Regions from separate parts of the Peribacillus sp. FSL K6-1552 genome, predicted to be linked through region 2. Evidence: a T-box and tRNA genes for the amino acid it is inferred to sense, from the RefSeq annotation. Region 2 holds a T-box; the other holds one or more tRNA genes.
The links. A T-box is a leader RNA that pairs with one kind of tRNA and senses whether it is charged. The one in region 2 lies ahead of glyQ (glycine--tRNA ligase subunit alpha), so its partner is inferred to be a tRNA-Gly.
Positions count from the first base shown of each region.

Region 1: it has a tRNA-Gly gene. The T-box ahead of glyQ (glycine--tRNA ligase subunit alpha) is inferred to sense a tRNA for this amino acid. The anticodon was not compared.

Region 1 covers NZ_JBBOST010000001.1:1,003,304-1,009,014, reverse strand. Annotated here, with positions in the region: gene queG (tRNA epoxyqueuosine(34) reductase QueG) at 1-684, opposite strand, end outside; gene NST21_RS04845 (B3/B4 domain-containing protein) at 790-1,458, shown strand; tRNA gene NST21_RS04840 (tRNA-Gly) at 1,782-1,855, opposite strand; gene NST21_RS04835 (YbjN domain-containing protein) at 2,045-2,458, opposite strand; gene NST21_RS04830 (FUSC family protein) at 2,612-4,564, opposite strand; gene NST21_RS04825 (NADP-dependent oxidoreductase) at 4,864-5,711, opposite strand, start outside.
Region 2 covers NZ_JBBOST010000001.1:4,020,986-4,026,696, reverse strand. Annotated here, with positions in the region: gene NST21_RS19350 (HD family phosphohydrolase) at 1-735, shown strand, start outside; gene ybeY (rRNA maturation RNase YbeY) at 732-1,208, shown strand; gene NST21_RS19340 (diacylglycerol kinase family protein) at 1,186-1,563, shown strand; gene NST21_RS19335 (cytidine deaminase) at 1,573-2,001, shown strand; gene era (GTPase Era) at 1,994-2,923, shown strand; gene NST21_RS19325 (YqzL family protein) at 3,023-3,166, shown strand; gene recO (DNA repair protein RecO) at 3,200-3,952, shown strand; T-box leader at 4,011-4,185, shown strand; gene glyQ (glycine--tRNA ligase subunit alpha) at 4,373-5,269, shown strand; gene glyS (glycine--tRNA ligase subunit beta) at 5,256-5,711, shown strand, end outside.

The DNA of each region.
Region 1 (5,711 bases), 3.0 Mb from region 2:
TTCATCAGGGAGAAATCCTTTTGTCTGCGTTAAAAACGCAATACAGCGCTTAGAATTTAGCTGGCCACCCTGCACAAGTGCACCTGTTGGACAAACATCCACACATTTATTGCAAGTCCCGCATTGATCTTCCATCGGTTGATCCGGTATAAATGGCAAGTTTGTAATCATGTCACCTAAATATACATAAGACCCAAATTCAGGAGTAATAATCATACTATTTTTAGCACTCCAGCCTATTCCTGCACGCTCAGCAACAGCACGATCCGATAATTCACCAGTATCTACCATAGACTTTGCCATTGCTCCTGGCACTTTATCTTTAATAAACTCCTCAAGTAACTGCAATTTATTACGAAGCACCGTATGATAATCCGTTCCCCAAGAGGCCCGGCAAAAAATCCCACGTCGCTCACTTTTTGTGCTTTGCGGTGCATTCTTCAATTTCGAAGGATAGGCCAGTGCAATCGAAATAATGGATTGCGGTTTATCAAAAATCAATTCAGGCCTGACCCTTTTTTCAATATCCGGTTCTTCAAACCCTGACTGATAATCTAGTTCCTGCTGACGGATCAGCCGACTTTTCAATTCCGTGAAATTAGAGGCTGATGTAAACCCAATTTTATCAATGCCAATCTCTTTACTATATATAATCACTTCTTGCTTAAGTGTATTCATATCCATATTTGTCACCTTCGTTCATTCATTATTCCCATCGAAGCTTGTATTCATTTCAAACCATTGCTATCTATGATAAACTAATTGCAATCATTTTTGGAGGTGTAACGCTTGGAAATTAACATTTCCGCTAATCTTAGCAGTAAAATCCCTGATTTCAAAGTTGGGATCATTACATATGAAAACATCGAAGTTGGCCCCTCCCCGCAAATGGTCAAAGGAAGACTGCAGTTATTTCAAGAAGCTCTTTTCTTCGATCTAGATGAAAAAGAATTAACCGATTTCCCGGGTATCAAAGAGTGGCGAAAGATTTTCAAAACGACCGGAACGAATCCGTCACGCTACCGTCCTTCCGTGGAAGCTCTATACCGTCGTGTTAAAAAACAAAATTACTTAACATCTATTCATTCCGCTATCGACCTGAATAACTTCTTCTCCCTTTTATATGAAGTGCCTATTGGCATATATGATGCGGATAAATTAACAGGAGATATCTCGATTAAAATTGGTGAGAGTACAGACGAGTATAACGGCTTGAATGGCCGCTTGAATTCAATGGAAAACATGATTACTTCTGCCGATCGTGATGGAGCATTTGGAAGCCCCTACGTTGATTCAGAACGAACAAAGGTCACGGAAGAAACGAAAAAGGCAATCCAAATCATCTATTTACAACCAAAGACACCAATCAAAGAAGCCCATCAGCTAACAGAGTCCTTAATGAAAATGTTCCTCGAAATCCACGGTGGAGAAGGAACTTATTCCATTTTAGAAGTATAATAACAATCGAGCAGAACTAAACCCCTTCCAAAATCGGAAGGGGTCTTTTTATAGGATAGGATATCACTGTGAATGTTTTTTCTTCTATTACAAACACATTCCCCAGTTTTGGATTCACTTGATACGCTTCCTGACATCATATCAACTAGTTTCTTAGTCACCCATGATCAGCCTTATCTCATACTACTTCCTTAAATTATAGGTACATACAAATCTAGACAATAAAAAAAACCCTACTGTAAACAGTAGAATTCTCATTATAAAATATTTAAACGCAAAGCTTCGTTCTCCAGGTAACGAAACCCTGCGTTATGAGTATGTATTGGAGCGGGTGAAGGGAATCGAACCCTCATCATCAGCTTGGAAGGCTGAGGTTTTACCACTAAACTACACCCGCATATTCTTGTAGAAATTTGTCGAATCGCTATCAACAAAATTAATTATATAGTTTATATTAAATAAATGCAATAGTTATTTTTAAAAAAATAATAAAAATTTAATGAATGTAACAATAGTATATTCATCACTCTATTAAAGATGTTAAAAAGTTCTCTAATAACAGAGAACTTTCCCTACATCTCCACTGTTAAGACCAGATGACTTCCATTAACGACGGGTATACCTGCTCCGCTGTTTCAAGTAACATGATCAACTTCCTGAAAGCTAGATCTGGTAAAAATTCTCCCTCAAGGGAATAAGAATAACGAATTGAAATAGTCCCTTTTTCTTCATACAACTTTGAATATCTAAAATTAGCATTATATTCATTTAACAGTGTATGTACATCCCGCCTTTTATCAGGATTCTTCAACTCGGCAACATTAAAGCAAAATAAATCCGCCACATTTTCATTTTGGTTGAAAGCAAAAACTAAAAGAACCTTCCAGCCATCCTTTAACTTTTGCTCTGCTCTAAAAAAGGTGGTGTCATCTTCTTTCAACTCATTCATATAGATTTTCTCGCGCGTTAAAAAATCTCGAAATTTAGCAACGTTTGACATGATCCATCACCTTTCTGTATGTATTTACATTTTATACTGAAAATTGGCATTTTTACAGACTTTTTCAATAAACCCTCTATTTTCAGCTAGTGCATTCATTCAGTTGAATTGAGGGAGCCAATAATAAGAACTCCCTTAAACAAAACTATAAGGTTAGCTTGAAACTCCTCCCCTAAACTGAAGAGCTTCTTGGAGGTCCAAAATCTCGTGACGAATTTTTGAAAACCCTTCAATTTCAGGTACGGTTTTATTTGTTGAAGATTGATCTTTATCTGCAGCTATTGCCATGGTTTCAAAAACATAAAGCAATTGAGCGAGATCCTTCTCTGAAAGAACTGGACGTTCAGAGTATTTCAAGCTGGCCTTTAGATAATACCCCAATTGTTCTATTGAGAATATTACGGGCCATAGAGACTCTAATCTGGCCTTGTTTTTGAATATCTCACCTAGAGATGTATTGTATACCGTTAATAGATTGACCATATTGGTTAGCATTTTGCTTCGTTCACTGCTCTCATCAAATGTAAGGGTCCTATTATTTTCAGAGAACGCCATTAATAAAAATTGGCCCTGACTTCGAATCGTTTTCGCGATAAAATGACTCAGAAGACTGGACGCTGATCGACTTCCGACTAACAATGACCCAGCAAGACCTATAATACTCCCTACAACGATATCAGTTATCCTTACTGTTGCAAAGAAACTGAAGTCGTAACTTTGAGTTGAATATTCTGCCATGATTAAAGCTGAAGGTGTAAAGAACATCGCAGCTAACCCATAATTCCGAACGATAAAAAGCTCTGTAATGAAAGTCAAACACAAGATGATTAGCACAATAATAAACTCGTTATGAACAGATGCAAGAATGAAACTTGCTAATAGGAGCCCAATGATTGTCCCGAAAGTCCTTTGAACAGCACGATGAAATGTGGCGATAATGGTAGCACCGGACATTACTGCAGCACAGGATAAGGGCACCCAATACGAACGATTAAAACCGGCTGAATAGGCGATGATAGCGGCGATAGTAAGGATTGTTCCATATCGTACAGAAGTGAGAAAGACTATGGAGTTTTTATCAAATGCCCCCAGAAATATGGTTTTTAGAGAAGGCTTTGAGATTAAGACTTCTTGATGAATTTTTTGAACCGGTTCATTCATGATGGCATCTGCATTATAGATTTTTATGAATAAATCTTCTACTTCTTTATCAACCTGCTCTGGCTGAAGAATCTTTGATTTATTTTTCGTTTTAGATCCAATAGAGTCAGCTAGTGCCTGAACGGATTTCCCTAATTCAGGTGGAAGTACGATCTTATTGTTCAAAGAAATTTCAAGAACTCTCAAGAATATCGTGTTCGCATGTTCATTTAAAAGAAACAACCGCTTAAATATATCTGTACTTCTCTTGGCTGAATACCCGGCTAAAAGCGTATTTTCTGCTTGCTTCATTGCTAGTACCGTTCTGTGTCTTGCTGTATTAAACTTCTCCGTCCCTATTGAATCAAAGAATACCGCCAACTCTCTATACACTTTTTCCACTGCATTAGTTTCAGGTCCATGGGGATTGTAAAACCAGCCTAACATACAGATTATCCAAGATAATGCCCCACCTAATAAAACAAGCCCTCCACGTAACGGCGCAAGTGATTGATCAACAGGCATACCTGTAGCAAGCGCAAAACTCAAAACGAAAAATATTGCCGAAGGACCAGTGATATTTAAAGCACCAAAAATGAAAAACACACATGCCCCAATAATCCCCATCACTATAGCTGTCCCTAGCTGATAAGGAGCCAAAAGGGTTCCTAAGACAACAGATAAAGAAAGGCCCCACATTACAAAGAAAATCTTTTTAGCTCTTTGCTCATACGGTTGGTTAAACACGTATAAATAAGAGAATCCACCAATTCCCGCCAGTAAACCGTACTCAAAATTCCCAAATAATAATCCTATGAATACAGGTAATGCAGCAGCAATTCCTGCACTCAATGCCTTTATCCACGGAAATGGATTCTTTTTTATTTCAAAAGCCTGTTTAAATGTCGTATGTATCGCTTCTAATTTCGGAGACTTTGAAGATACTCTTTGTTTATTTTTGCCCATTTTACTTTTCCTTTCATTAAATAATTCGCTCCCTATCTTCTCTTTTGACGCTATTCAACCGTTATCTTGATGGCTTAATCTAGAGCTTCTTTTAATATCCTTCATTAACAACAAAAGATACCTTAAAGGAAGAGGAATATACGTTAATCTTTCTCGTATCTAGGAAAAGGGAAACGGCCTTCCCCCGATTGAATATCGAAAAAAGGCCGCTTATTATATACCCTTAATATATACTCTTTTTCCAATACTGTTTTAAAGACTATGTCACAGCAATGTTACCCTCTACTAGGTTCCCATGCTTAGAGCGTAGCGTATTTAGGTTCTGCAACTTTTACAAGTTGTTTACCCAGATTCGTTCCTTTAAATAAACCTAGAAATGCATCAGGGGTATTTTCAAACCCTTCAATAATGGTTTCTTCATACTTCAATTTTCCTTGCTGTAGCCATTCCCCTAAATCTGTCGCACCTTCTTGGAATCTTTTGGCATAATTACCAACTGTGAAACCTTTCATAAGTGCACTCGTTTTGATCATCGCCGATTGCAGACGCGGCCCTAAATCTTTTCCTTCTGCATTATAAGAGGAAATCGCTCCGCATAATGGAATACGAGCATTTGTATTTAAAAGTGTGAAAACAGCATCCGTTACCTCACCGCCAACATTATCGAAATAAACATCGACTCCGTTAGGAACAGCGTTTTTTAAATCTGTCGCAAAGCTATCTTTTTTATAATTAACAGCTCCATCGAAGCCAAGCTCTTTTGTTAAATACTCTAGTTTTTCATCTGAGCCAGCAATGCCTACCACCTTAGCACCTTTAATTTTAGCAATTTGTCCAACTACTGAACCAACAGCCCCAGCCGCTCCAGAAACCACGACCGTTTCACCTTCTTGAGGTTTTCCGATATCGAGCAAACCAAAGTAAGCTGTTAAACCAGTCATCCCGAGAATCCCTAAATGAGTTGTGACAGGGGCAACTTTAGGATCAATCACTCGGATTTCTTTTTCATTGACCACCGTATACTCTGCCCAGTCGATATTCCCTACAACAACATCTCCTTGTTTGAAGGAATTCGAATTGGATTCTACCACTTCGGCAACAACGCCTCCAGTGATGACCTTATTCAATTCAAATGGAGCTATATATG
Region 2 (5,711 bases):
TTCGGGATCTTATCATCGATGAAGCTAATCGAACTTTCAAATCCAAACCACCCTTTACTACGAAAAATTTTAATTGAAGCGCCAGGGACTTACCATCATAGTGTAATGGTGGCCAATTTAGCGGAATCAGCTTGTGAAGCTATTGGATCAAATGGATTGCTTGCAAGGGTCGGCAGTTATTATCATGATATAGGCAAGACGAAACGTCCGCATTTTTTCATCGAGAATCAGATGAATGAGGAAAACCCGCATGATCGACTGCAGCCGGAAACGAGTAGGGATATCATCATTGCCCATGCTGTTGATGGTGGAGAGATGTTGCGCAGTCATAGATTCCCGAAAGAGATTGTTGATATTGCGGAGCAACATCACGGGACTACTTTATTGAAATTTTTCTATCATAAGGCGAAGAAGCAGGATGATTCGACAGTTGAAGCCTGTTACCGTTACCCAGGCCCAAGGGCGAAAATGAAGGAAGTCGCTGTCATAGGGATTGCTGATAGTGTAGAGGCCGCGGTGAGATCGATGCAGCACCCTACACCTGAGAAGATTGAAGAGCTGGTAAGTTTTATTATTCAGGACCGAATTCAAGACGGTCAATTTGATGAATGTGACATTACTATGAGAGAATTAAGTATTGTGAAGCATTCCTTATGTGAATCGCTTAATGGTATCTTCCACTCTAGGATTGAATATCCGGAGCCGGATAAATTAGGACAGAAGGTGAAAGAATGATTTTAGCAATCGATTTAATGGATGAAACGAACGAAGTTACGGAAAAAGCTCAGAACCTTGTTGAAAGTATTCTGCAATTTGCGGCTAAAAAAGAAAATATTGAAGAAGATACGGAACTGTCTGTCACTTTTGTAGATAATAAAAGAATTCAGGAAATCAATAAAGAATATCGCCATAAAGATGCAGCTACCGATGTCATTTCTTTTGCACTGGAAGAGATGGGTGAAGATGAAGTGGAAATTATCGGGGCCGAAATGCCTCGTATGCTTGGTGATATTATCATTTCCATTGAGCGTACAAAGGAGCAGGCAGAAGAATACGGACATTCTTTTGACCGTGAACTTGGGTTTTTAGCTCTTCATGGTTTTCTTCATTTACTAGGCTTTGATCACATGACTGAAGAAGATGAAAAAGTGATGTTTACTAAACAAAAGGAGATCTTGGAAGAATATGGACTTTCAAGAGAAGGATAAAAAAAAGTATCCTTTAATAAAAAGCTTCTCGTTTGCCTGTCAGGGGATTTTGGAAGCAGTTCGAACAGAACGTAATATAAAGATTCATTTCGTATTAACAGTAATCGTCGTATTCTTTGGTTGGTATTTTTCATTGAATGGGATGGAATGGCTGTTCATTTTGGCTGCCATTGCTGGTACGATTACATTAGAGCTCGTTAATTCAGCGATTGAAAGGGTTGTAGACCTGGTAACAGACCAAATCCATCCCCTTGCTAAGCAGGCAAAAGATATTGCAGCGGGAGCTGTATTCATATATGCTATATTTTCTATAATAGTTGGATTGATTATCTTTTTGCCGAAGTTTGGTCTATAGGTGGTTGAAATGGTATCCAATTTGAAAGGAAGATGTGAATTGAATACGAATGAATTGATCGAGGAAGCTAAAAAAGCAAGGGAAAAGGCTTATGTACCTTATTCAAAATTCAAAGTAGGGGCTGCTTTATTAACTGCCGATGGTAAGGTTTATCATGGGTGCAATATAGAAAATGCTGCATATAGTATGTGCAATTGCGCAGAAAGAACCGCTTTATTTAGTGCCTATGCCCATAATGATAAGAAGTTCACAAAACTAGCAGTCGTGGCAGATACTGATCGTCCAGTTTCTCCATGCGGAGCGTGCAGGCAGGTTATTTCAGAACTATGTGAACAAGATATGATGGTTGTTTTAACCAACTTAAACGGGGATATTAAAGAACTAACAGTACAGGAATTGCTTCCAGGAGCTTTTTCACCGGAGGATTTAAATGAATAAACTATTTGACGAAACACAAGTAAAAGGTTACAAATCAGGTTTTATTTCAATTATAGGACGACCTAATGTTGGCAAGAGTACATTTTTGAATCGGGTTATTGGTCAAAAAATTGCCATTATGAGTGATAAACCGCAAACAACTAGAAACAAGGTTCAAGGTGTACTTACACAAAACGATTCACAAATGATATTCATTGATACACCGGGTATTCATAAACCGAAGCATAAGCTTGGGGACTTTATGATGAAGGTAGCAACAAATACATTGAAAGAGGTCGATTTGATTCTCTTCATGATTAATGCGACAGAAGGATACGGACGTGGTGATGAGTTTATCATTGAAAAACTACAAACCGTAAAAACACCTGTTTTCCTTGTAGTCAACAAAATTGATGCTATGCACCCTGATGATTTGCTTCCAATTATTGAGAAATATCAAAAGCTTTATCCGTTCGCGGCCGTCGTTCCAATCTCAGCGCTTGAGGGCAATAATGTCGATACACTGCTTGAGCAAATCAAGGAGCATCTTCCTGAAGGTCCACAGTTTTATCCAGCTGACCAAGTAACCGATCATCCGGAGCGTTTTATTATTTCCGAATTGGTCCGCGAAAAAGTTCTGCACCTGACTAGGGAGGAGATTCCCCATTCAGTGGCTGTTGTTATCGATTCAATAAAAAAAATGGATAACAGTGATACGATTAATGTTATGGCTACGATTGTGGTAGAACGTGATTCACAAAAAGGTATTGTCATTGGTAAGCAAGGGAAAATGTTGAAAGAAGTCGGTAGCCGTGCGAGGGTTGATATCGAGAATTTATTAGGCTCGAAAGTATTCCTGGAACTATGGGTGAAGGTACAGAAGGATTGGCGTAACAAAGCAAGCCAACTTCGCGATTATGGTTTCAATGAGAGTGAGTATTAATTAGCAAAATTTACGCTTCATGAAAGTGTGGAAAAAGGTCAAGCTAATCATATGGTCGGATATTTATATTGCTAGTTAAAAATGAAAGGTGGGCTTTATATGTTGGATTTTACCTGGGAGTTATTTAGTGAAACAGGTAATGTGGACACCTATTTGCTGTTTAAGGAGATAGAAGTCGAAAGACAGGAAAGACCCTTAGTATTGAGTGAAGAGCTAGCAGATATTGATTTTCCTGTTTCATAAGATAGTCTTGGCAAGCATGGGTGGTGTCTTGGTATGCTCCAAAAATGTGAAGGCATTGTCATAAGACGGACTGCATATGGAGAAAACAACAAAATTATTACTATTTATACCCGTGAGCTAGGGAAAATTGGAGTTATGGCTAGAGGAGCCAGTAAACCTAATAGCAGGCTTGCTGCCGTCACCCAACTTTTTTGCTCCGGGTATTTCCTTGTTTCTACATCAAGCGGACTCGGAAGTCTTCAACAAGGAGAAATGGTCGACTCGCTTCGTTTTATAAGGGAGGACCTTTTTGCCACTGCATATGCTTCATACATTGTTGAATTGGTTGATAAAAGCGTTGATGATAAGAAACCAAATCCATATCTGTTTGAATTACTCTCGCAAACCTTGCATTACATAAACGAAGAATATGACGCGGAGGTTTTGAAATTTATTTTCGAAATGAAGATGCTGCCCGTCAACGGGATTAACCCAGTACTAAATCAATGTGCTGTTTGTGGTGAAACAGAAGGGGAATTCTCCTTCTCGCTACGGGAAGGTGGTTTTATTTGTCACCGCTGTCTGGGAAAAGACCCATATCACTATAAAATTTCACCCGCAGCCGTTAAATTGCTGCGAATATTTTATTATTTGGATTTATCAAGGCTCGGAAACATTTCGGTTAAGCCTGAAACGAAAAAAGAACTGCAGAAAATCATTGATGCTTATTATGAAGAGTATTCAGGCCTCCATTTAAAATCAAAAAAGTTCTTAAAACAGATTGATACGATGAAAGATATGTTTTAAGATTTGACCTATTGACATTCCAGGCCTGATTGTATAAAATTCTAATCATTAAAATAAGAAGATTGCGTTGATGGAAAAGAGTATCTGTCATTCTCCATAAAAAGCGAACCCGGGATGGTGAAAGCCGGGATATGGATTTACAGGGAAGGCATTCCGGAGCATGTAGCTTTGAAAAGAGGCCGGTTTATTAACGGCAATTAGGGTGGAACCGCGGGTAAACTCTCGTCCCTATGCATTTCGCATAGAGACGGGAGTTTTTTGTTTGCAAAAATGCGAAAGAATAACAATGAATGGACCGGTAAAACACTTGAATTAATTGGTGAAATGCATGCGTGGCCGATAAACGATTCAAAATTACTGGTATAGGAGTTCCCGTCCCTAATTCATAAAGAGGCGTTTTAAATAATCTGGAGGTGTACGATGAATATTCAAAATATGATTTTAACTTTACAAAAGCATTGGTCTGAACAAGGCTGCATATTAATGAATGCTTATGATGTCGAGAAGGGGGCAGGAACGATGAGCCCTTATACGTTCCTTAGAGCAATTGGACCTGAACCGTGGAGTGTTGCTTATGTGGAGCCATCCCGCCGTCCAGCAGACGGTCGTTATGGAGAGAATCCTAACCGTCTCTATCAACATCATCAATTCCAAGTGATCATGAAGCCATCACCAGACAATATCCAAGAGCTGTATTTGGATTCATTGCGCGCATTAGGTATTAACCCACTTGAGCATGATATTCGCTTTGTAGAAGATAACTGGGAAAACCCATCACTAGGTTGTGCTGGTCTCGGCTGGGAAGTTTGGCTTGATGGAATGGAAATTACACAATTTACGTATTTCCAACAGGTAGGCGGTCTTGAGTGTAAGCCGGTTTCCGTGGAAATTACATATGGAATCGAGCGTCTGGCTTCCTACATTCAGGAAAAAGAAAATGTGTTTGATCTAGAATGGACAGAAGGATTTACAGTACGGGATATTTTTGGACAGCCGGAATACGAGCATTCAAAATATACGTTTGAAACATCCGACCTTGATATGTTATTTCAACTTTTCACAATGTATGAAAAGGAAGCACATCGCCAAATGGAAGAAGGGCTTGTACATCCTGCCTATGATTATGTTTTAAAATGTTCACATACATTTAATCTTTTGGATGCAAAAGGTGCGATTTCAGTAACGGAAAGAACGGGGTATATAGCCCGCTGCCGTAACTTAGCACGTAAGGTTGCCAAAACCTTCTATGAAGAGCGGGAAAAATTAGGCTTCCCGATTCTAAAAGTGAAAGGGGAGAATACAAATGAGCAAGCGTGATTTGTTATTGGAAATTGGATTGGAAGAGATGCCGGCTCGTTTTGTGACAGCGTCTATGAAACAGTTGTCAGATAAAGTACAGAAATGGCTTAAGGAAAAAGCAATTGAATTCGGAGCGGTTGAAGCTTTTTCCACACCAAGACGTTTGGCCATATTGGTAAAAGACGTTTCAGAATCACAAAAAGATATCGAAGAAGAAGCAAAAGGACCAGCTAAAAAAATTGCTTTGGACAGTGAAGGAAACTGGTCTAAAGCAGCATTAGGGTTTGTTAGAGGCCAAGGGATGACCGCTGAGGATATTTATTTTAAAGAACTTAAGGGTATTGAATATGCCCATGTAAATAAATTCATTAAAGGACAACCGACTTCCCAGCTTTTATCTGATTTACAGGAAATTATCAGCGGGATGACGTTCCCGAAAAATATGCGTTGGGCCAACCAA